One region of the Paenibacillus konkukensis genome, then DNA from elsewhere that is predicted to be linked to it. Evidence: predicted binding sites of a transcription regulator. Region 1 holds the regulator's gene; each other region holds the start of a gene.

What was found. Region 1 encodes Rex, which represses fermentation and respiration genes when NADH is low (regulators of the CRP and FNR family bind a similar motif). Its sites were predicted from a motif close to TTGTGAAATATTTCACAA; they were not measured.
Region 2: a site for Rex is predicted at 4,609-4,626, ahead of SK3146_RS24510 (hemerythrin domain-containing protein). Genes of this name have one in related genera too.
Region 3: a site for Rex is predicted at 2,555-2,572, ahead of SK3146_RS07235 (cytochrome ubiquinol oxidase subunit I). Genes of this name have one in related genera too.

The regions. Positions count from the first base shown of each region.
Region 1 covers NZ_CP027059.1:1,207,324-1,214,727, reverse strand. Annotated here, with positions in the region: gene SK3146_RS05210 (tetratricopeptide repeat protein) at 1-226, shown strand, start outside; gene dinG (ATP-dependent DNA helicase DinG) at 313-3,177, shown strand; gene SK3146_RS05200 (redox-sensing transcriptional repressor Rex) at 3,174-3,794, shown strand; gene SK3146_RS05195 (inorganic phosphate transporter) at 3,891-4,889, opposite strand; gene SK3146_RS05190 (DUF47 domain-containing protein) at 4,918-5,538, opposite strand; gene SK3146_RS05185 (amidohydrolase) at 5,809-7,107, shown strand; gene SK3146_RS05180 (cell wall elongation regulator TseB-like domain-containing protein) at 7,178-7,404, shown strand, end outside.
Region 2 covers NZ_CP027059.1:5,627,669-5,635,072, forward strand. Annotated here, with positions in the region: gene SK3146_RS24485 (P-loop nucleotide/nucleoside kinase family protein) at 1-134, shown strand, start outside; gene SK3146_RS24490 (phosphotransferase enzyme family protein) at 252-1,250, shown strand; gene SK3146_RS24495 (NUDIX domain-containing protein) at 1,296-1,796, shown strand; gene SK3146_RS24500 (DUF1835 domain-containing protein) at 1,991-3,043, shown strand; gene SK3146_RS24505 (class II aldolase/adducin family protein) at 3,260-4,543, shown strand; gene SK3146_RS24510 (hemerythrin domain-containing protein) at 4,708-5,226, shown strand; gene SK3146_RS24515 (formate/nitrite transporter family protein) at 5,258-6,109, shown strand; gene SK3146_RS24520 (acetate/propionate family kinase) at 6,451-7,404, opposite strand, start outside.
Region 3 covers NZ_CP027059.1:1,637,032-1,644,435, forward strand. Annotated here, with positions in the region: gene cydD (thiol reductant ABC exporter subunit CydD) at 1-52, opposite strand, end outside; gene cydB (cytochrome d ubiquinol oxidase subunit II) at 54-1,064, opposite strand; gene SK3146_RS07235 (cytochrome ubiquinol oxidase subunit I) at 1,106-2,500, opposite strand; gene SK3146_RS07240 (xanthine phosphoribosyltransferase) at 2,804-3,379, opposite strand; gene SK3146_RS07245 (YdeI/OmpD-associated family protein) at 3,508-4,104, opposite strand; gene SK3146_RS07250 (GNAT family N-acetyltransferase) at 4,338-4,796, opposite strand; gene SK3146_RS07255 (SulP family inorganic anion transporter) at 5,110-6,912, opposite strand; gene SK3146_RS07260 (ArsR/SmtB family transcription factor) at 7,031-7,366, opposite strand.

The sequences.
Region 1 (7,404 bases):
TTTTCATTTTTTGGCGCAATTAACGAATAACCTGCAGATGAGAGCTATTTCTTACAATGCGATGGGATGTATTCAAGCAGTTCATCACGACAATATGGATAAAGCCGCGGAATATTTTAATTTGGCGTTTCAAACGGACCCGAGCAGCGTTCAGCCTCTGATGGAGATGGGACTGTGCTGCGAAAAGAAGGGCCAGCTGCAGTTTCACCAGCAGCCTTACCGTTAAACGAAGGATAAGTTTACTATTCCCTTTTCCCGAGAGTATTGGTATGCTTAGAAGAGAGTGGGAATGAAGGGATTGACATAAAAGTAATGAAATTCGCGGTTTTGGATTTTGAAACGACCGGGAGCCAGCCTGCGGATCGCATCATACAGGTTGGCCTCGTCATTATACAAGACGACTACATCATCGACAGGTATACTTCTCTGGTCAATCCCGGGATAGGTATACCTTCTTCTATAACGTCGTTAACCGGCATTGACGATGAGATGGTCAAAGATGCCCCGGAGCTTGATACGGTTATTGGGCAAATGGTGCCGCTTTTGCAGGATACCGTCCTGGTCGGGCATAATATTGCCTTTGATTTGGCATTCTTGCAGCGGGCTCTGGATGAGCACGGTTATTTTCCGTTCGACGGCAAGGTGCTGGACACGATGGATACGCTGCGCGTGCTGTTTCCGTATTTGGGCAGCCTGCAGCTAAACATGGTTTGCCAGTCGCTCGGCATTGAGCATGAACGGCCGCATCAGGCGGACAGCGACGCCGAAGCGACGGCGCTTGTTTGGCTGCGCTGCTTGGAGAGGCTCCAAAGCTTGCCGCTGCTTACGCTTCAGCGGTTATCCCTTATTTTCGATGAAGTGACTAGCGATCTCGGATGGTTTCTTCATGAAATGAAAGCGTATAAGGAAATGTTTACCTCTGTGGATACGGAGGAAGGACGTTATTTTCGCCAGTTTGCCATCAATGTGGATGAGTGGGGCAACGAAGAGCCGGTGCGCGAGGACGACGAAATGCAATCGATTCCGGATAGCTTCGCCGAATTTTATGAATGGCTCAAACAGCAGCTGCAAATCCGTTTCGAGTCCTACGAGGACCGCGAAGCTCAGGTGAAGATGCTGGAAGAGGTCGAAGCCGCTTTCGAAGAAGGCAAGCATCTGATGATCGAAGCGGGAACCGGTACGGGCAAATCGCTCGGTTATTTGATTCCGTCGCTGTATTACGGGCTGAAGAAGGATAAGAAGGTGCTTGTCAGTACGCACACCATCAATTTGCAGGAGCAGATTAGAGAAAGAGACATACCGCTTCTGCACAGTTTATTTCCGGTGGGCTTTCGCGCGGCGGTGTTGAAAGGAAGAAGTCATTATTTGTGCTTGCGCAAATTCGAGCATAAAATGAATCTTCAAGATTTTGAAAACGGCAAAGAAGACCGGATCACGGCCGGACAAATGCTTGTCTGGCTTAGCGAAACGAAGCAGGGCGACGAAGAAGAGCTGCATTTTGCCACGAATAAAGGCAATCAGTTTTGGCATACGGTGGCAAGCGATTCCGATTCCTGTCTGAACAGAGCATGCCCCTGGTTCAAACGCTGCTTTTATCATCGTGCCCGGCATGAGTCCAATACGGCCGATGTCATTATAACCAACCACTCTATGCTGTTTACGGATACGAAGGCGGAAAACCGGCTTCTGCCGTCCTATAAGCATCTTGTTATCGATGAAGCGCATCATTTCGAGGAAGTAGCCAGCAAGCATTTGGGTATCGAGCTGTTCTACGGGGCTTTCCTGAATACGTTATGGTGGTTGTATAAAGACGGCCGCAGCGGCCAATTATCTTCCCTGAAGGCCAGGCTGCAGCGCGAGGAATCGGAGCGGGCGCAAGCGTGGAGCGGCGTTATAGACGCGGTCATTCCGAAAATCGTTGCGATTAAGGAACAGTGGGACGAACTGGCCGAGCTGTTGTACCAACTGCTTGCCTCGCGTTCCGATCCGTCGCAAACCGAGGGCGGACAGCTTGTATTCCGGATTAAGAAAGACCAGACGCCAAGCTCGTGGGATAAGCTGCTTGTTCTCGAAGAGAACATTTATTTGAACTGCTCCGAGGTTTTGAAAAAACTGGATAAAATGCTCAGCGAAATGAAGGAGCTTCAAGACGAGCAGGATCTTCAGGGAGTCGTAACCGATATCGGCGGCACCGTCAAGGAGCTGTACCGTCACCGTGACAATCTGCATTTTTTTATGACGATGCCGGACGACAATTACGTATATTGGCTTGAAGGGGGACAGCATAACAAGAGCAAATCGCTGCAGCTCGTTTGCGTTCCGATCGACGTCAGCCCGATGCTTCAGCAGCACTTTTTCGAGGTAAAAGACAGCGTCATCATGACCTCGGCTACGCTTTCCGTAGGCAAGTCTTTTGATTATACCTGCGAGCAGCTGGGACTTGAAGAAGTGAAGGACGGCTCCGTACAGGCCAAACTGAAGACGGTGCAGCTGCCTTCTCCTTTCAATTATCGTCAGCAGGCGCTGGTGGCGATTCCAAGAGATTTCCCCAGCATTCGCGGCAATTCAGGAGAGAAGCAGTTCTTGGACCGGCTGACGCAATCGCTTGCCGAGGTAGCGCTGGAGACCAAAGGACGTATGCTGGTGCTGTTCACGTCCAACCGGATGCTGAAGCTCACTCACGCGGCATTGAAGGAAGTGCTGAGCCCTTTTGGCATTCAGGTATTGGGTCAAGGGGTTGACAGCAGCAACCGGAGCAAGCTGACCCGCTTGTTCCAGAACAGTCCGGCGAGCGTACTGCTGGGAACGAGCAGCTTCTGGGAAGGCGTGGACATTCCCGGCGACGCGCTGAGCTGTCTGGCGATCGTGCGGCTTCCGTTCCAGCCTCCGAATCATCCGTTAGTGGAAGCGAAGACGGAAAATTTGAAGAAGCTTAACCAAAATCCTTTCATGAAGCTGTCGGTGCCCCAGGCCGTGATCCGCTTTAAGCAGGGCTTCGGGAGATTGGTTCGGACGGCGAACGATAAAGGCATCGTCATTATATATGATACCCGGGTCATTGATACGACATATGGAAAGTACTTCTTGTACTCGCTGCCCGGCCCCAAAATCGAGCATATGCCGACCAATCAATTGGTACCGAGAATTAAGCAGTGGATGGGGGAAAGCGACGTATGAAAACAATTAAAATTTCCGAAGCGGTCGTTCGCAGACTGCCGGTCTATTTACGGTTTTTGAACGAATTGAGCAAAAAAAGCGTGAATACGGTATCTTCGCAGGATTTGGGTCAAAAGCTGGATCTTAACCCGGCTCAAATCCGCAAAGATCTCGCCTATTTCGGAGAGTTCGGCAAAAAAGGAATCGGCTACGACGTCGACTATTTAATCGAAAAAATACGGCAAATTTTAAAGCTTGATAAAGTGATTCCGGTAGCGCTCGTCGGAGCGGGTAATCTTGGGCGGGCATTATGCAACTATAACGCTTATTTGAAAGATAATATGAAAATTGTCGCCGTTTTCGACGCGCACGCATCGAAGATCGGGGAGTCGATCAACAATTTGAATGTGAAGCCGATGGAAGAGCTCAAAGCAGCGATCAAAGAGCTGCATGTAAGAATCGGGATCATTACCGTTCCTGCCGCTGAAGCGCAAGGAGTAGCCAATCAGTTTGTCGAGGCCGGAGTCGAAGCGATTTTGAATTTTGCTCCGATTATTATTAAAGTTCCGAATGAAATTCGGGTGCATCACGCCGATTTTACGACGGAGCTGCAAAGCCTCGCGTACTATCTTGATTAGAAACCTATACGTCAAAAAAGTACGTCAAAAAAAGCCTACAGCGATGTAGGCTTTTTGGGCGTGTAACGGTTAATCGTATGTAAGGAGAAATCAAGCTCAAATGACGAGAGAAACGACTTTGTAGATGAGATAAGAGAGCGCCATACTAATCGGGATCGTAATGACCCAAGTCATAACCATTTTGGTAACGGTCGCCCACTTTACGTCGTGAAACCTCAGTACCGATCCCGTCCCGATAATCGAGGACGAAATGACATGCGTCGTGGACAACGGCATCCCCATTGCCGTCGAAATCTGAATAACGATGGATGAATTCAGATCGGAAGCGAACCCGTTGATCGGCTCGATCTTAATCAGATTTTTGCTCATGGTCTTGATGATCTTCCATCCGCCGATCGAAGTGCCGAGGCCCATGGCGGTAGCCGCGCATAATTTAACCCATAACGGCACGTCCAAATTGGTTTGGTACCCTAACGCCACCATTCCGAAAACGATAATTCCCATTGCTTTCTGAGCATCGTTGCCTCCGTGCGACAGGGAGAGAAGGCCGGCCGAAAAAATTTGAAAAAACCGGAACATTCGATTTAGCTTCGAGCGGGAATGATTGCCGCTGGCAAAAATGATCTGTTTAATGATCCACATAATGATGAATCCTGTTGCAAAAGCGATCATGGGAGACAGGATCAGAATAGCGATAATTTCTTTAAAGCCGCTCCAGTTGACTGCGGATATCCCCGCACCGGCCACGACGGCGCCGGCTAAAGCTCCGATCAACGTATGCGAGGAGGAGGAAGGAATGCCGAAATACCAAGTGACTAAATTCCATATAATAGCCGTAATTAATGCCGCGATGACAACGGTAACCCCGTTTTCGATGGTTGCCGGATTGGCGACTTTGCCGCCGATCGTTTTGGCCACTTCAGAGGAGTAAACCGCTCCGATAAAATTGAGGGTGGCCGCGAAAAAAACGGCTACCTTAGGGGATAATGCCCTGGTCGATATCGATGTTGCAATCGCATTGGCCGTATCGTGAAAGCCGTTGATGAAATCGAACAGCAAAGCCAATCCTACGATGATGAACAAAAGGGTTAACATAATTACCTCCTACCGGTTGCGAAGCAGCTTACGAATAACGCAATACGACGCTTTCCAAAATGTTCGCTACGTCTTCACAGGCATCCGTAGTTTGCTCAAGGCGTTCATAGAGCTCCTTAAGCTTGAAATCGTGATAAGGGTCTTGAGGATTCAAGAAAATTTCGCGAATTCCTTCCCGCATTAACCGGTCGGCCTCGTTCTCCAAGCTGTTGATTTGGACGGTATGTTCGGTAATTTGCATATATTTCTTTTTGGACAATAGTTTGAAGGCATCGAGAATATGCTGGCAGCTGGCAACAAGAACGGCGGAAAACTCCTGCATATACTTATCGCTCTCGTTAATGTTCAAATAATCGAAACGTGCGATCGTCGCTTCGATCCCGTCGATGACATCGTCGACTTTGGAGGCAAGTTCCATAATATCTTCCCGATCCAATGGGGTAATGAACACTTTGTTCAGCCCTTTGAAAATTTGATGGGTAATCTGATCGCCTTTGTTCTCTAAATCCTTCAATTGAGGATAGAACGCTGCGGGCGGTTGATCTCCCATTACGGCGTTGCGAAACATTTGCGCCGCGTGCAGCGTATTTTCCGACGCTTTGATCAGCAGGAGCAAAAAGTCGGTATCGTTCTTTTTGGCGAAAAGCATGAAACAGCCTCCTTCAATATATGTAAATAATTTACACAACGAATAATGATCGCGAATAATGTAGAATAAGCGTGAAAATGAACACCAAAAATAAAAATAACACATCAGAGTAAGGGAATGCAATCATAGTTTATCCAATTCAGAATATGTTCATCAAACATTAATGATGCAGCGGTTAAACCTCTTGACAGCCGCTCTATTACTTGCTTTTCGGCTAACGAAGTTGTACAGTGGAGGTTGATGCTAGGAGTCGGAAAGGATAAGGTGATTATGAAAAAAACGATAATTACTAACGGACAATTCATTATATGGAATGAACAACATCCGATCGTTAACGGTTGTATGGTAATAGAAGACAACCGGATTACATATATCGGCACGGAAGCGCCGCTGCCGCTGGAGCAGTATGACGAACGTATTGACGGAACGAACAAGCTGTTCATGCCGGGGCTTGTCAACACGCATTGCCATGCGGCAATGTCGCTCTTGCGCGGCTACGGCGACGACCTCGCGCTGCAGGTTTGGCTGCAGGAGAAAATGTGGCCGATGGAAGGCAAGTTTACCGCTCACGATGTTCGTTGGGGAACGGAGCTGTCCATCCTGGAGATGATCAAGGGAGGGACGACGACGTTCGTCGATATGTACGATCATATGAACGAAGTCGCGCAGGCTGTGGAGCGCAGCGGAATGCGCGCCGTCTTGACGCGCGGCGTGATCGGCTTATGTCCTCCGGAGGTACAGGACGCCAAGCTGAAGGAAGCCGTGCAATTTGCCCGTGATTGGAACGGCCAAGCGAACGGACGCATTACGACGATGATGTCTCCGCATGCTCCGTATACTTGTCCTCCCGATTACATCGAGAAAATTGTGCAGGCGGCTCACGACCTGAATTTGCCTATTCATACGCATATGTCGGAGACGGCCCGCGAAGTGCAGGATAACGTAGATCAATACGGGGCGAGACCCGTAGAGCATCTGGAAAAGCTTGGCGTATTCGCCAGACCTACGCTGGTAGCCCATGCCGTGCATTTGACGGATGAAGAAATTTCGCTGCTGCAAAAATATGACGTTCGCGTATCGCATAATCCCGGCAGCAACCTCAAGCTCGCAAGCGGAGTCGCCCGGGTGCCCGAGCTGCTGAAGCGCGGCGTGAAGGTGTCGCTCGGCACCGACGGCGCGGCAAGCAACAATAATTTGGATATGTTCGAAGAAATCCGGCTTGCCGCGCTGATTCATAAAGCGGTCACCGGCGATCCCGTCGCTGTGCCGGCCGAGGAAGCGATCCGCATGGGGACGCTGGAAGGCGCCCGTTCCATATGGCTTGACGATGTCGGCGCCCTCGAAGCGGGGATGAAGGCCGATTTCATCGCCATCGATATCGATCAGGCTCATTTCTTCCCGAAAACGAATTATGTTTCGCATGTGGTGTACTCCGCATCGGCCAAAGATGTGACAGATGTATGGGTAGACGGGAAGCGTCTCGTGAAGAACGGCGAATGTTTGACGATTGACGAGGAAAAAGTACTGGCCGAAGCTCAGCGCTGCTTCGAACGGTTGACGAGCGCTTAATCAAATCATGTTGTTCTGCCGCCGCATTCAGCGGCGTTCTGGCAAAAATGTTTAGGAGGTCAATCCCCCGATGAAACTGAAAATAACGATAGCCTCCGTAGCTGTCGTTGCTCTTCTGTTATTTTTTGGAGGACGGTTCATCAACGCGGTTCAGGAAGACGAATGGAAAATCCAGCGGGCCGCAGTTCAGACCGCCTATCAAAAAACGTTGTTAACTAAAGCGGACAAAGTCGAAAGGTTCGTCGGAGACAAGCCGTATACGGTCATTCACGGTGAGAATAAAATCGGACAGAAGAT
Region 2 (7,404 bases), 3.5 Mb from region 1:
CCCAATGGCTTATTCAAAATGCAGAAACCGCATACAATCCTCCTATGCCCGTAATTGATACTACATCAACCCCACCGGCACAAGTCGCAGAGCACATAAAAAAATACATACTGAGTAAATGGAACCAACCCTGACGAGGCTGCCGCAATGAACGGCAGTCTCGCTGCGCTATGGGAAACGAGAACCAGGGTAGAGGCGGATGCGAGCCATCGCTTTTTAGATGAGTCTGATCATAGGGGAGGAAAGCTGCTATGCCGGATGATGCGAACTGTATTAAGGAAATATTGTTACAATATCCCTTTATCGACCCCGTTGTGGAATTTATTCGCCATAATGAAAACATCACTTACAAGGTAACCGAAAAGGGATCTGAAGATGCTTACCTGCTGCGGATACATAAACCAATAACCAAAAACATGCAGGGGGTACAAAACAGGCGCGAGGCGATTCAATCGGAATTGGAATATTTGTTAGCTTGGTCGTCTTGTTCTGAACTGCCTGTTCAAATCCCTGTTCCGAATCTAAACGGTGATGTAGTATCAAGCGTTGTCCTGGAAGGCGAAGAAGTATATTGTTCCGTCTTGAAATGGATTTGCGGGGAAACCATGTCCAGGAGCGACTTCGCCAGTGAAGAAATGGCGAGTACCTTGGGGGAGCGTGTCGCCCAATTGCACCAGTTTTCACGGAGTTTTAAACCGAGTTCCGGGTTTATAAGACCCGAATACGAGATCGCGTGGATCAATAACATGCTGACCAAATTGCGATCAGGTGAAAACATGGGTGTAATCCTTAGCGGCGAGTTCCAAATTATTGAAAAGGCATTTCCGCCGATAATCGATCGCATGAAAAGCTGGAGCAAAAGCATTGAGACATGGGGATTCATCCATGCCGATATTCACTATAGCAACTTCATTCGCACATCCAGGGGAATCTCGTTCATTGATTTCGGATTATCGGGGTTTGGATACTACGCAATGGATGTAGCTATGAGCGCCCTTTTTATTAAAAGCGAATTGCGGGATGATCTGCTGTCCGGCTACACTAAAGTGATTGCCGGGAACATAGATGTCGCACAGCTTGAGGACTTGATGTTTTTGAATATATGCGAATATTATGCATTTCTGGTCAGCAGAAGAGAAAAGCATCTATGGATACGCGAACATATGCCAAGCCTGATTGAACTTTGCCGATCGTTGCTTCAAGGTACACCGGTTTTTTATCGTATGAATCAAGTAGGCTTAGCCAACTAAAGAGGCTGTGCTTAATAAGAAGTTCCGCTAACAGGAGGCGATTGCATGGAAGTCAGACAAATGGCGACAGCATTCTTGATCCATCAAGAGCATGTATTAATGATGAAGAAAGCTCGCAGCAAACTATTTGATTTCGAGTTTTGGGGAGGCATTGGCGGTCATCTTGAATATGAAGAATTGAACTTCCCGATGAAAGCAAGCTACAGGGAAATTGAAGAAGAGACCGGGTTTAAGGAGAATGAAATCAACAACTTTAAACTTAAATACATTTTAATAGAAGACAGTCACGGTGAAATCAGACAGCAGTACGTTTATTTTGGTGAAACGACGCATAGAAACTTTATCGCTTCGGATGAGGGCGACTTGTTTTGGATTCATAAAAATGAACTGTTAAATCTAAAAACTTCGAAAATGATCCAATCTACAATTCAACATTTCTTGGAAAATCCTGATGAAACTAGCATTTGTGTAGGCTCGCTCACGGTTAATGATGAACAAATTCCACAGATCCAATGGACTACCGTAAAGCAGACGTCAACTTTTTAAACCTTGGAGTTAAATGAACGTACTTACTATCTAGATTTAGTCGGGCCTGTCTCATAGAGATGGGTCTATTTGCTTTATTATCCTATATATGAAACTAACTAGGCGATTTCGCGTCTAAATTAAAAAGGTACAAACAGTAAAAATCCGAACCAAATCGAATCGTATCGATATAGGTTGGAGGGGAGAAAAGAGCATTGAATAAACGATTAGACATACGGAAAGCGATCCATGCGCTATCCTCGCAAGAGGCCAAGCAGCTCCTCGCGGGCATTAAGCTTCAATTGGATTTGGTCGAGTTGAGCCCTAATGCGAATATAGATTTGTATAAAAACATCAATGACATGTACGAGCAGCTGCTGGTTCCCGATAGCCGGAAATCGATATGGGAGCCGGATGCGTCTGCCAGAAAGGTACATATCGTTTTCGGGGATTCTGCTGCCGCAAGCTTGAAATTGGCCATGAAGCAGCTGGGAGATGCGGAGGCGAGCAAGATGGTCTGCTTCCGCGACCTATTTTCCATCGGTCCTTTATGGCGGCTTCATGAAGAAAGGGGACGAGCGGCTAGAGGGGAGTGGTTCAAAGACCATATTAATAGCGGCAATGACGACGATGCTGATGATGATTATGGCAGTATGTATCACCAAAGACTGGACGAGCAAATGGCCCTTATTCCCGATGAAGCCTCCATTGTCATATGGAGCGGCGGCAATGCGCATGAGCAGGCAGGGCTTCGGTATGCCATGTATTTGCTCAAGGAAAGGAACAATCCAATCTTTACCTTCCATGCCGCAAAGGCGTGCGAGAGAAGGTTTTCCACTGCTGATCGGCAAATTCGCTATTCCCATACAGGCGAAATTTCCCCGGAGCTACTTCAGGAGATTGTTGGAGAGGCTGAGGAAGTCGGACCTTTACCACGGGAAACAAGAAGGCTGCTGGAGCAGGAATGGTTGTCGCTTGCAAACCGTGACGAAGTGCTGCGCACATGGGACGGAGAACGAATTGTTAATGTCCGTGAAGATCATTACGACGCTTATTTGCTGGAAGCCATAGACAAGCTGCATACCGGCCAATCCCATCGTGATTTTATTAAAGCGGCAAGGGTCATAGGCGAAGCGCTCGGCTCCTGTGAGCAGTACATTGGCGATAGTTATTTAGAATATCGGCTGAGGCAGTTGATCTACAACGGAGTTTTGGACATCAAAGGCGTGCCGCGGGCGATGAGGTATTATAGTGTAAGGCGTAAATAAGGGACAGAAGTAGGAAAATTGCAGGAGTTGAAGCCAATTCCTTTTGCAAAACGACCGGGACCGCTGATCCGTCAAAGGTGCCGGTCTATTTTCTGAGGCAGAACCGGGCATTATAATTGATATTGTGAAATCCATCACATGATACGGCGCTACCGCGGGCTATAATGAAATTCATACTGAGGATATGCATTTATATAGGAAAAAGAGGTGGACTCTATGCATTTTGAACTGGCGCATCCGGCTGATCAAATCATTATGATGATGGAGCGAATTTACGGTTACGGCATGACTACGACGTCCGGGGGCAATCTGTCCATACGCGACGAGAACGGAGATATTTGGATTACGCCCGCCGGCGTGGACAAAGGGGCTCTGACCCGCGAGGATGTGGTGTGCGTGAAGCCGGGCGGAACGTCGGTCGGCATTCATGCGCCGTCGAGCGAGCTTCCTTTTCACGAGCGCATTTATCGTGCCAGACCCGACCTGAAGGCGGTGCTTCACGCCCATCCGCCGGCGCTTGTCGCCTTCAGCATCGTCAGACAAATCCCGAACCTGCATTTGCTGCCCAACGATTACCGGATTTGCGGCGAGGTGGGGATGGCGGAATACGCGCTGCCCGGCAGCGAGCGGCTGGGGAGGAATATTGCCGACGTATTCGCGAGAGGAATCAACACGGTGATGCTGGAAAATCACGGCGTCGTGATCGGGGGTAGTGATTTGTTCGAAGCGTTCAAAGCCTTCGAAACGCTGGAGTTTTGCGCGAGGCTGGAGCTGAAGGCGAGACGGATCGGCGAACCGGTCGCCCTGACGCCCGAGCAGCTTGCCGAACGGCTGGCGGACACGCCGCAAGCGGAGGCTTTCGTTCCCGCCGGATTTAGCGCGAAGGAGAGAGGACTGCGCCGGGAGATGTGCCGGCTGATTCATCGCGCTTATCATCAGAAGCTTTTTACAAGCACGCAAGGCACGTTCTCGCAAAGAATCGACGGAGATTCGTTTATTATTACGCCATTCGATCAGGACCGGAAATACCTCGGGCCCGAAGATCTTGTAAGGGTGGACGGCGGCCGCGTGGAGGCGGGGAAGGCACCGAGCCGCTCGGTTCGGCTGCATCAATGGATTTACGATAAGCAGCCGCATGTCAATTCGATTATTATCGCTCATCCGCCGAATATTATGGCCTTTGCCGTGACGGCTGCCAAGTTCGATTCCAGGACGATTCCCGAGAGCTACATTTTGCTGAGAGGCATGCCGAAATTACCTTACGGCGCGGCTTTCCGGACGCCGGAGGCAACGGCGGAACGGTTTACTCCGGATACGCCGATCGCTCTCATGGAAAATGAATGCGTGATCGCCGTCGGGCACAGTCTGCTGAATGCGTTCGACAGATTGGAAGTGGCCGAGTACAGCGCCAAAGCGGTCATTTCGGCGGCAAGTCTGGGCGGCATCGTCGTTATGGATCAGGACAAAATCCGCGAGATCGACGAAGCGTTCAAGCTGTAGTGCAAGCTGAAGCGGGGTAGGCGCGACGATGCGTGTCAAACAACGAATCGATTATCCATGACAACTTGTGATTGTTTTCACATACATTCCCGTTCGGATACGGTATAGTGGGAACTAGCAAGAGATCATAGCATAAGGCCTAGAAGCCAACGGAGGGATAAGCGATGAGACAGCGCATGAATATGGATTTGCATTTTACGACGATCGGCCACCCGCTGTATGAATTCAACGAAGCGGTGCAGCGGCTTAGGGAAGAGCACGCGATGCTCGAAGAAGGGTTGGGCGAATTATGCGCCGCCGCCAAGGCGATCGGGGACGAGGAGCAGACGGACGATTGGACGGAGCCGCTCCTTGAATTGCGCGGGAAGGCATTGGCCTTTCAGCAGGAGCTGATGGCCCACAGCCATTGGGAGGAAGAGAAGATGTTTCCGATGGTCGCCTGGTATTTCGGCGAGGAGCCGGATCAATTCCCGCTGATGGAGCAGGAGCATGAGCTTGCCGAGCAATGCATCGAGGCGTTCATCAAGGCGGCCGACCGCATCCGTCATGCCGTGCGCCGCGCCGAGGCTCAAGATATGGCAGCCTATTTGCTGCAGGCCGGTTCGATATTGAAGCATCATTTCCGCCAGGAAGAAGAGATTATCGCGGCGCTCGAAGACCGTTCGAACCGGTACGGATTTTAGGCCGGGCGGCATCTAGGAGGGGGGATGTTCCATGGGCTTCGCCAAACCGGAGCAAATCGCGCTGCGCACCGTGCAATTCGGCGTGAAAAAAGCGAACCTGCCGCTGTCCGCCCAGCTTCCGCTCGGATTCGCCGCCGGCGCCTTCATCTCGCTCGGCTTTCTTCTGGCCATCCGCGTAAGCGCCGGCCTGCCTCCCGAATGGGAAGGCTTCCGCAGCTTCCTCGGAGCCGCCGTCTTTCCGCTGGGGCTGATCTTGTGCCTGGCGGCGGGCGGCGAGCTGCTCACCGGCAATATGATGGCCGTGCCCTTCGCCTGCATGGCGGGACGCATTCCGCTAAGGCGCGTTGCCGCCAACTGGCTGGTCATCACGCTGAGCAACTTCGCCGGGGCGATCTTCGTCGCCTATGCGTTCGGCCATCTTGCCGGAATGACGGAGCACGGGCCTTATCTGGCCCAAATGGTCGCGCTGACCGAAGCCAAGCTGGAAGAGCCGTTCCTGACGGCGCTAATCTCGGGGGTCGGCTGCAACTGGCTTGTCTCCCTGGCGGTGTGGACCGCGTACGGCGCCGACGACGGAGCGGGAGTGGTGCTCGGCATCTGGTTTCCGACGATGGCGTTCGTGGCGCTCGGCTTTCAGCACGTGGTCGCCAATATGTTTCTCATTCCGGCCGCGATTTTCGCCGGACAGGCGAGCTGGGGGGAGTATGCGGCTAATTTCGTCCCCGTTTTTCTCGGCAATGCGATCGGGGGTTGTTTATTTGTAGCCGGGCTCTATCGTTTGGCCTACAGACGGAAGCTGCGGGAAGGAGAAAGCGCGGAGGAGCAGGTCCGGCAGCAGGCGAAAGGGAGCAAGGAGCCGGCTATAAGGGAGCCGCAATTATGAGGTATTCGGGCCCGAGCGCCAGCAGCCGCTTGAATACAGGCCGATGACTGAGACCAATTTCGTTAAGGTGAAATTGGTCTTTTTGGCTTGCCGTGCAGCCAGAATGGGATCATTGGATGCGCATGAACGATAAAAGCGACCGCTGCACGCGGCCGCTCCTCTAACGTGAAAAGACACCGACACAGTTATTGCGCTCGCATCGCAATGCTGCGAAATTTTCCAACGCGCGCGAATCCCGAAGTGCGCGTTTGCAGCGCCGCGCGGCAGTAGGTCGAATCCCATAAGCAGAGGCAAGCGGCGCAACATACCGACTGCCCCTCCTATAGGGCAGATCCGTCCGTTTACACCGATCCCAATGCCGCGTGGTGAACGCGATCCGTATCGCAGCTTGGCGCCGCCGCTTCCTTCTTCTCCAGCAAAGCGTACGTTTTCTGGGCGATCATCAGCTCCTCGTTCGTCGGAATGACGAGGACACTGACCCGGGACTGTTCGGCGGAGATGAGCCGCTCCCCGCTATCCGCCGCTTCGTTGAGCCGCTCGTCGACGGCTACCCCGAGATAAGTCAGCCGCTGCGTAATTTGCTGCCGCAAGTACGACGAGTTCTCGCCGACGCCGCCGGTAAAGACGATCGCATCGACGCCGTTCATCGCCGCGGCATACGCCCCGATATATTTGCGGATGCGGTATTCGTACATCTCCAGCGCGAGTATCGCGCTCGCCTGCCCCTGCCGGGCGGCTTCCTGAATTTCGCGCACGTCGGAGCTGATGCCGGAGACGCCGAGCAGGCCGCTGTGCTTGTTCAGCATGGAGCTGATCTCATGCAGCGTCAGCTCCTCCTTCATCATGAGATAAGGGAGGATCGCCGGATCGAGATCGCCCGAACGGGTTCCCATCATCAGCCCTTCGAGCGGCGTCATGCCCATGCTCGTGTCGACCGAGCGGCCGGCTTCGATGGCCGTGCAGCTGACCCCGTTGCCGATATGGCAGGTCACCATATTCAGCTGCGTGACGGGCTTGCCGAGCAATAGCGCCGCGCGGCGGCTGACATATTCATGCGACGTGCCGTGAAAGCCGTAGCGGCGAATACCGTATTTGCGGTGAAGCACCCGGGGAATCGGGTACAAGTACGCCTTCGCGGGGAGCGTCTGATGGAAAGCCGTATCGAATACGGCGACCTGCGGCACATCCGGGAGATGCTCCTCCACGGCGGTAATGCCGACCATATGCGCCGGGTTATGGAGCGGGGCGACGTCGTACAGCCGCTTGATCTCCCGCTTGACTCCGGCGTTAATGAG
Region 3 (7,404 bases), 430 kb from region 1:
CCAGCAGCAGCTTCCGGGTTCCTTGCACGCGGTCAAGCAGTTTTTTCATCATATCAGTAGTCCAAATGATCCTTGACGCTCACCCGTTTGCGGAACACCCAATACGTCCACGCCTGGTAAGCGACGACGACGGGCACCGTAGTAAGAGCGATCACGGTCATAACCTTCAGCGTATATTCGTTCGAAGCCGTATTGTAGATCGTCAGCGTCCAGTCCGGGTTCAGCGAGGAGATCATCACCCGCGGGAACAGGGACATAAACACCGTAATCGTAGAGAGCACGATCGTAAGCCCGGTCATAATGAACGCCCAGCCGTCGCGCCCGGCTTTCAGGAAGAAATGGACGGAGAGCAGCGCAAAGCCCGCCGTGAGCGGAACCATGCCCGGGATAATGCCGTCGCGGGTAAACATATCCGTCTCGAAATAGCTGAGGAAGACGAACAGCAGCAGCACGATGCTGGCCCACGCGCCGAAGCGGTTCGCCGCCCGTCTCGCCCGCTCCCGCAGCTCCCCTTCGGTTTTCAGCGAGAGATAGAGCGCCCCGTGGAGCACGAACAGCAGCACGATGCTGACACCCGCCGTCACCGAATAGACGGAGATCAAATCCCAGAACGAGCCCGCATAATTTTTGTTGGCGTCGATCGGCACGCCTCTCATCAGATTCGCCAGCGCCACGCCCCACAAGAGCGGCGGCAGCAGGCTGCCTCCGAAAATGACGCCGTCCCACAGCTTGCGCCACCGGGGATTCGGCAGCTTGCTGCGAAATTCGAAAGCCACGCCGCGGCCGATAAGAGCCAGTAGCATGAGGAAAAGCGCCATGTAGAAGCCGCTGAACAAGGTCGCGTACCATTCCGGAAACGCCGCGAACATCGCGCCGCCCGCCGTAATCAGCCAAACCTCGTTGCCGTCCCAGACGGGCCCTATCGTATTGATAAGCACGCGGCGCTCCGTATCCGTCCGTCCGAGAAACGGAGTCAGCATGCCGACGCCGAAGTCGAAGCCTTCCAGGAAGAAAAATCCGACGAACAGCACCGTAATAAGAATAAACCATAAGGTTTCGAGCATATTCCTTCGCCTCGCTTTCTATTTCATTGCCCCGGCGGGCCTCACAGAGGAGTCGCCGCGCTCGATTCGATCCCGTGATCGTCCTGCTTATGATGATCATCGTCGGTTGCCCCTTTTTTCACGAAGACGACGATGAGATAAACTAACACGGCGGCCAGCAGTCCGTAAATGACGGTAAAGCCGATCAGCGACGTCGCCACCATCGCCGGCGTCACCGTAGGCGATACGCCCGCTTCCGTCTTCTGCAAGCCGAAAACGAGCCAAGGCTGGCGGCCGACCTCCGTCATAATCCAGCCCGCCGAATTGGCTATGTAGGGCAGACTGATCGCAGGGATCATCCATTTCAAATAACGCGGAAACTGCTCCAGCCGATTGCGCCAGACCGCGTAAGTGCCGAACAGACTCAGCAAAATCATCAGCACCCCGGCGAGCACCATGATGCGGAAGCTCCAGAACGTCGTTTTGACCGGAGGAATATAGTTGCCCGGACCGTACTTCGCCTCGTACTCCGCTTGCAGTTCATTCATTCCCGGCACGCTGCCGTGCAGCTTGTTATAGGATAAAATGCTTAATGCGTAAGGGATTTCGACCTGTCCCCGGTTTTGCTTCTTCTCCACGTCAATCAGGGCGAACACCGTCCACGGAGCGCTATCTCCCGTCGTGTCCCACAGCGCTTCGGAAGCCGCCATTTTCATCGGCTGCGACTTCATCAAGTGCTGGGCCTGCTCATGGCCGGCGACGGCCGTCATAAAACTCGCCGCCAGCGCAATCGTAACGCCGATCGCGAAGGAAGCTTTGAACAGCTGCGGCTGCTGCTTGCGAAGTATTTTATAAGCGCTGATCCCCGTTACGAACAAGGCGCCCGTCGACAGCGCTCCGTAGACGACATGCGGGAATTCCACCCACAGCTGCTTGTTTCCCAGGATGGCGAAGATGCTCGTCATCTCGGCGCGGCCGCCGCGAATCGCATAGCCGACCGGCTCCTGCATAAAGGAGTTTGCGCTCAAAATCCATAAGGCCGACAGCGTCGTACCGATCGCCACGAGCCAAATCGAGGCCAGATGCACCTTCTTCGGCAGACGGTCCCAGCCGAAAATCCAGATACCGAGAAACGTCGATTCGAGGAAAAAGGACACCAGCGCTTCGATAGCGAGCGGCCCTCCGAATACGGCACCGACAAACCGGGAATAATCCGACCAGTTCATGCCGAACTGAAATTCCTGCATAATCCCCGTAACGACGCCTACGGCGAAGTTCAGTAAAAACAATTTCCCCCAAAATTGCGCCATTATTTTGTACGATTCATCTTTCTTCACTACATACATCGTCTGCATTACCGCGATGAGATAGGCCAGCCCGATCGACAAAGGTACGAGCAAGAAATGATAAACCGTCGTTATGCCGAACTGCCACCTGCTTAAATCCAACGTATCCAAATTGAATTCCTCCCTTCTCTACGTTGTTAGTATAGATGGAAGCGGCCGCCTTACATGTGATTAATATCACAAAGTCCGAGGCAGATTTTGAACATTTTTAGCAAAATCATGACGCTTCGGCCAAACGCCGCAAACCTCTTCGTCCATACCCTTGAGCATGACTTTTTCCCTGTGATTGTACAAAAAAACAGCAGGCCGGATTCGTTCCATCCGACCTGCTGCCTATATTTTACTAACCATGCGAAAGCCCGTGCGCAGCTCCCTGGCCGGCGCTTCGGCTATCCCATGATCGACGGATGCCGCCTACTCTTCCAGAAACGTCACTTGCTTGTCCGCCAACGAAGCGATACGGGCCAGCGAATCGACGCGGTACCCCGCTTCTCTCAGCTTGTCCGCTCCGTTCTGGAACGACTTCTCGATGACAATGCCGATGCCGGCGACGACCGCGCCGCTCGCTTCCACGATTTGCGCCATGCCGAGGGCCGCTTCCCCGTAAGCGAGGAAATCGTCGATAATCAGCACTTTCTCGCCCGGAGACAGGAATTTCTTCGATACCGCCACTTCGTTCTTCTGCTCCTTGGTAAACGAATAGACGGTCTTGACGATCAGGTCTTCGTTCAAGGTGAGCGATTTTTGCTTGCGCGCAAAAATCATCGGCACCTTCAGCGCCAGCGCGGTCATTACGGCCGGAGCGATGCCCGACGATTCGAGCGTAAGCACCTTGCCGACGCCGGCTTCCGCATACCGCGCCGCGAACTCTTGACCGATCGCCGCCATCAGCTCGGGATCGACCTGATGATTCAAGAACGAGTCCACTTTCAGCACCCTGTCGCTGAGCACCGTGCCTTCCTGTCTGATTTTATCCTGCAATGCTTTCATAGTACGGTTCCTCCCCCTATCTCCTTGCCGCGACGGCAAGATCGATTCCTCAGGTAGCATATACTGAAAACCGGCCTAAAAGCAACTCGTCTGCCGGAAAGGGGCGAAGTTTTATCGGAGATATACTGCTATCGTGTCCCGGATGAAGGATGAATTTTTTGGCCTTCCTCCAGCATTTGGATGAACTGCCGGATTCGCTTATCTCGAGTTTCTTGTTTTTTGGCATTGTGAATTCGAAACAGGATCGCGTATTTATTTTGTCTGTCGAGCGTATCGTAGAACGCCTTAGCCTCTGCATTGCGCTCCAACTCGATTGCGAAGTCCTCAGGCAGCGAGGCGATGCTTTGCGATTCGTAGGCCTTATCCCAGTTCCCGTTCTTCCGGGCTTCTTCAATTGCCTTATATCCGGAAGTCTTCATTCGCCCGTTTGCGATCAGCTGTTCCGCCTTGTCCTTATTGACTTTCGACCAGATGCTCTTGGCGCCGCGCGGAGTAAACCGCTGCAGCCATGTTTTCTCATCGTATGCTTCTTTCTGACTGTCGACCCATCCGTAGCATAAGGCAACCTCGAGCGCTTCGTTATAGGAAATCGTTACGACGCCGGAATTCTTCTTCGCAATCTGTAATCGGATGCCGGGTGAGGTATCGCAATGATCGTCGAGCCAGCTCTCAAAAGATAACGGATCGGCAAAAGAAATAATCGGCAAGCTCGATTTTTTTACCACATGAATCGCCTCCTAATCATTCAAACGAACGTAATTCTTGACCCGTGTTATCCTAACAAAATCTCGAAAACCTGTATTGTAAAAACACGACACCTTACCATTGCTTATCATTGCTTATATACGGCAATACGTTCAATATTGAATTAAACTGCCAGCTGCTTCAAGGAATACCAAACAGGAGCTGCCGCAAGGGCAACTCCATGCTATCGTTTCTCTTAGTTGAACAGTATATCTCAAGAGCTTTTCTTTTCAAAATAGACCAAGCTAAAATCAGAGGTGATCAAGCGTTCTTTAAAGACCCCATATCCTAATTTTTCGTATAAGGCAATGTTCCTCTCGCTTTTGCTTCCGGTGAACAATTCATAACGGGATGCCGGAAAAAGTTCTTCAATAGCGTTCATTAACAATTTGCCTATTCCTTTATTTTGGTGATTCGGATGAACCATCAGCTTGCCTATATAGCATGTTCCGTCTTGATCGTAGGCTCGTACGGAGCCGATGATGGTCCCATCCATCGAAGCTTTAAGTATAACGTGATTATCAAACTGTTGGCGCAGCTCTTCCAAGGTCTGAGCAAGCGGCTCAATAGTAAAATCGTTGTAAATTTCCGCTTCGCTTCTGTAAGCCAGCTTTTGCAGCGGCAGGATTTCCTCTGCATCCGATACGGATGCTCTTGCAACTTTTATGCTCATCTCAGCTCTTCCTTTCTCGGCTCTTCTGTACTCATCTTAATTCATCCGATGCCATTTTGCTATACAGATTTGGAAAATTGTGCTGCCGGTTTATTTTGAACGTTGCGCCGGACCCTGCAAATCCAACTGATAAACAGCAAGCTCCAGCCATCGCTCAAAGTTGTAATCCTGCTCTTTTTATAACTCCGCAGTATACAAATCCCAATCTTTCGTGGAGCCTGTTACAAATGAGAAAAGGACGCCCCGGCAGAATCGCTCGGGCTGCGTCCTCCGCATCCCTATTGCATTTGAGCATGGCTTCGCTCCCGGCCGCTCAGTAAGTAACTCCCGGACCGTCCGGCAGCTTGCCCGCCGCCCGCTTCAGGCTGCGTCCCGACGCCGCTATTTCTTCCCGTGCTTTGACCGGCGGCACAGCGGACAATGCCTCGCACTCGCGAAATGCCCGATACGGGCAGCCCAGGCAGCGATCGCGATCAAGCTTCCCGAGCGCATAATCGATCGCCTCGCCGGTATGCTCGAAGAAATGATCGGCCCCGACAACCGCCTCCAGGCCGGTTCTGCGCAAATACGCCCGCGGCTGGGGCTGAACGCCCGTGAGCAGCACGGTCCCTCCCAAATCCGCGAACCGTTTCACCAGCCTGCTCAGGTTATATTCTCCCGTCGAGTCGAGGAACGGCACCTTGCCCAGCCGCAGCACCAGCAGCTTGGTATGCTCGGGAACCGCATCCGTCATCGTCTTCTCGAATATAGCGGCGGCCCCGAAAAACAGCGGCCCTTCAATCGTATAAATGCTGATTTGCGGGCAATCGTGCTTGTCGCTCACCATATAATCCCGCATTTTCTCATGCTTCATCGCCGGATCGGGAAGCACCTTGGCGACCTTGTGGACGTCGCTCATCCGTTTGACGAACAAAATGACGGCCAGCACCAGCCCCGCCTCCACCGCCGTCGTCAGCTCCGTAAATACCGTAAGCAGAAAGGTCACCAGCAGCACCAATGAATCGCCGGTTTTCGTCTTCAGCACATGAATGAATTCTTTGCGCTCGCTCATATTCCAGGCGACGACCATCAGGATGGGCGCCATGCTGGCCAGCGGAATGAGCGAGGCGTAAGGGGCAAAGGCAAGCAGTATGCACAGCACGACGACGCCGTGAATGACCCCGGACAGCGGAGATGCCGCTCCGTTCTTAATATTCGTGGCGGTACGGGCTATCGCTCCGGTCGCCGGAATGCCCCCGAACAGCGGCGTCACCATATTGGCGATCCCCTGCCCTATCAGCTCGCGGTTGCTGTTATGCCGGCTTCCCGTCATCCCGTCGGCAACGACCGCCGAAAGCAGCGATTCGATGCCGCCGAGCAGCGCGATGACCAAGGCCGGAGCGATCAGCTCCTTGACCGTACCCCAGGTCAGCTGCGGAAGCTGCAGCGCGGGAAGAACGCTCGGAATGTCCCCATACGCCGAGCCGATGGTCGCCACCTTGCCGCTGAAGAAGACGGCCGCGACAATGCCCGAAAGGATCAATCCCACTAGAGAGCCGGGAATTTTCGAATGGATTCGGGGCACGATCAGCAGCACCGCCAGGCTGAGCAGCGCCGTCAAGACGCTCCACGGATTGATCGTGTGCAGGTGAGCGGCGATTTCCTTCATGTTCGAAGCGAAATCCTCATGCCGTTCCATGCCGGTTAACCCTAGAAAGCTGCCGATCTGGCCGGAGAAAATAATGACCGCGATCCCGGAAGTAAAGCCTACGGTAACCGGCCGCGGTATATAGCGGATGAGCGCCCCGAGCCTCAGCAGCCCCATCAGCACAAGAAATATCCCGGCCATAAAGCCGGCGATCAGCAGCTTCTCATAACCGTATTGAAGCACGATGGCGAACAGAATCGGAATAAACGCCCCCGTCGGTCCCCCGATTTGAAACTTCGATCCGCCAAGCAAAGAAATCAGTATTCCGGCAACGATCGTCGTATAAATCCCGAACTGCGGCTTCGCACCGGATGCAATGGCGAAGGCCATTCCGAGCGGAATGGCCACGATACCGACAATAAGCCCCGACACCAAATCTTTGCGCAGCATGTGCAGACGATATCCCTCGAATCTTCCCGACCACTTCATAACAGCCCTTCTTTTCTTATATTTGATTATTTGAATATATGAATATAATAGGATTATGAGCAAAAAAAAACAATGCCTGATTGACATTGATTCTTAGCGATAAGATCCGTTTTACGTATTATGTAGGGTCCGAAGTGCGCATACTCTCAAGCAGAGAGATCGCCCCGACCAGATGATTGTCGAAAATACGCTTGGCCACCTGCAGCAAATCCTTGACCAGGGGATCGCGCAAGCTGTATATGACGGTCGTCCCTTCTTTGCTTCCGTAGACGACATTTTTGCTTCTTAAGATGGCTAGCTGCTGGGAGACGGCCGAGCCTTCGCTGCCGATCAGCGCTTGAATTTCATTCACGCTTTTGTCTCCTTCGGACAGCAGCTCCAGAATACGGATGCGCATCGGATGGGCCAACGCCTTGAAAAAATCGGCCTTAAATTGCTGCAGTTCATAATTCATACGGATTGATTCTCCTCATCCATTCCAAGTATAAATAA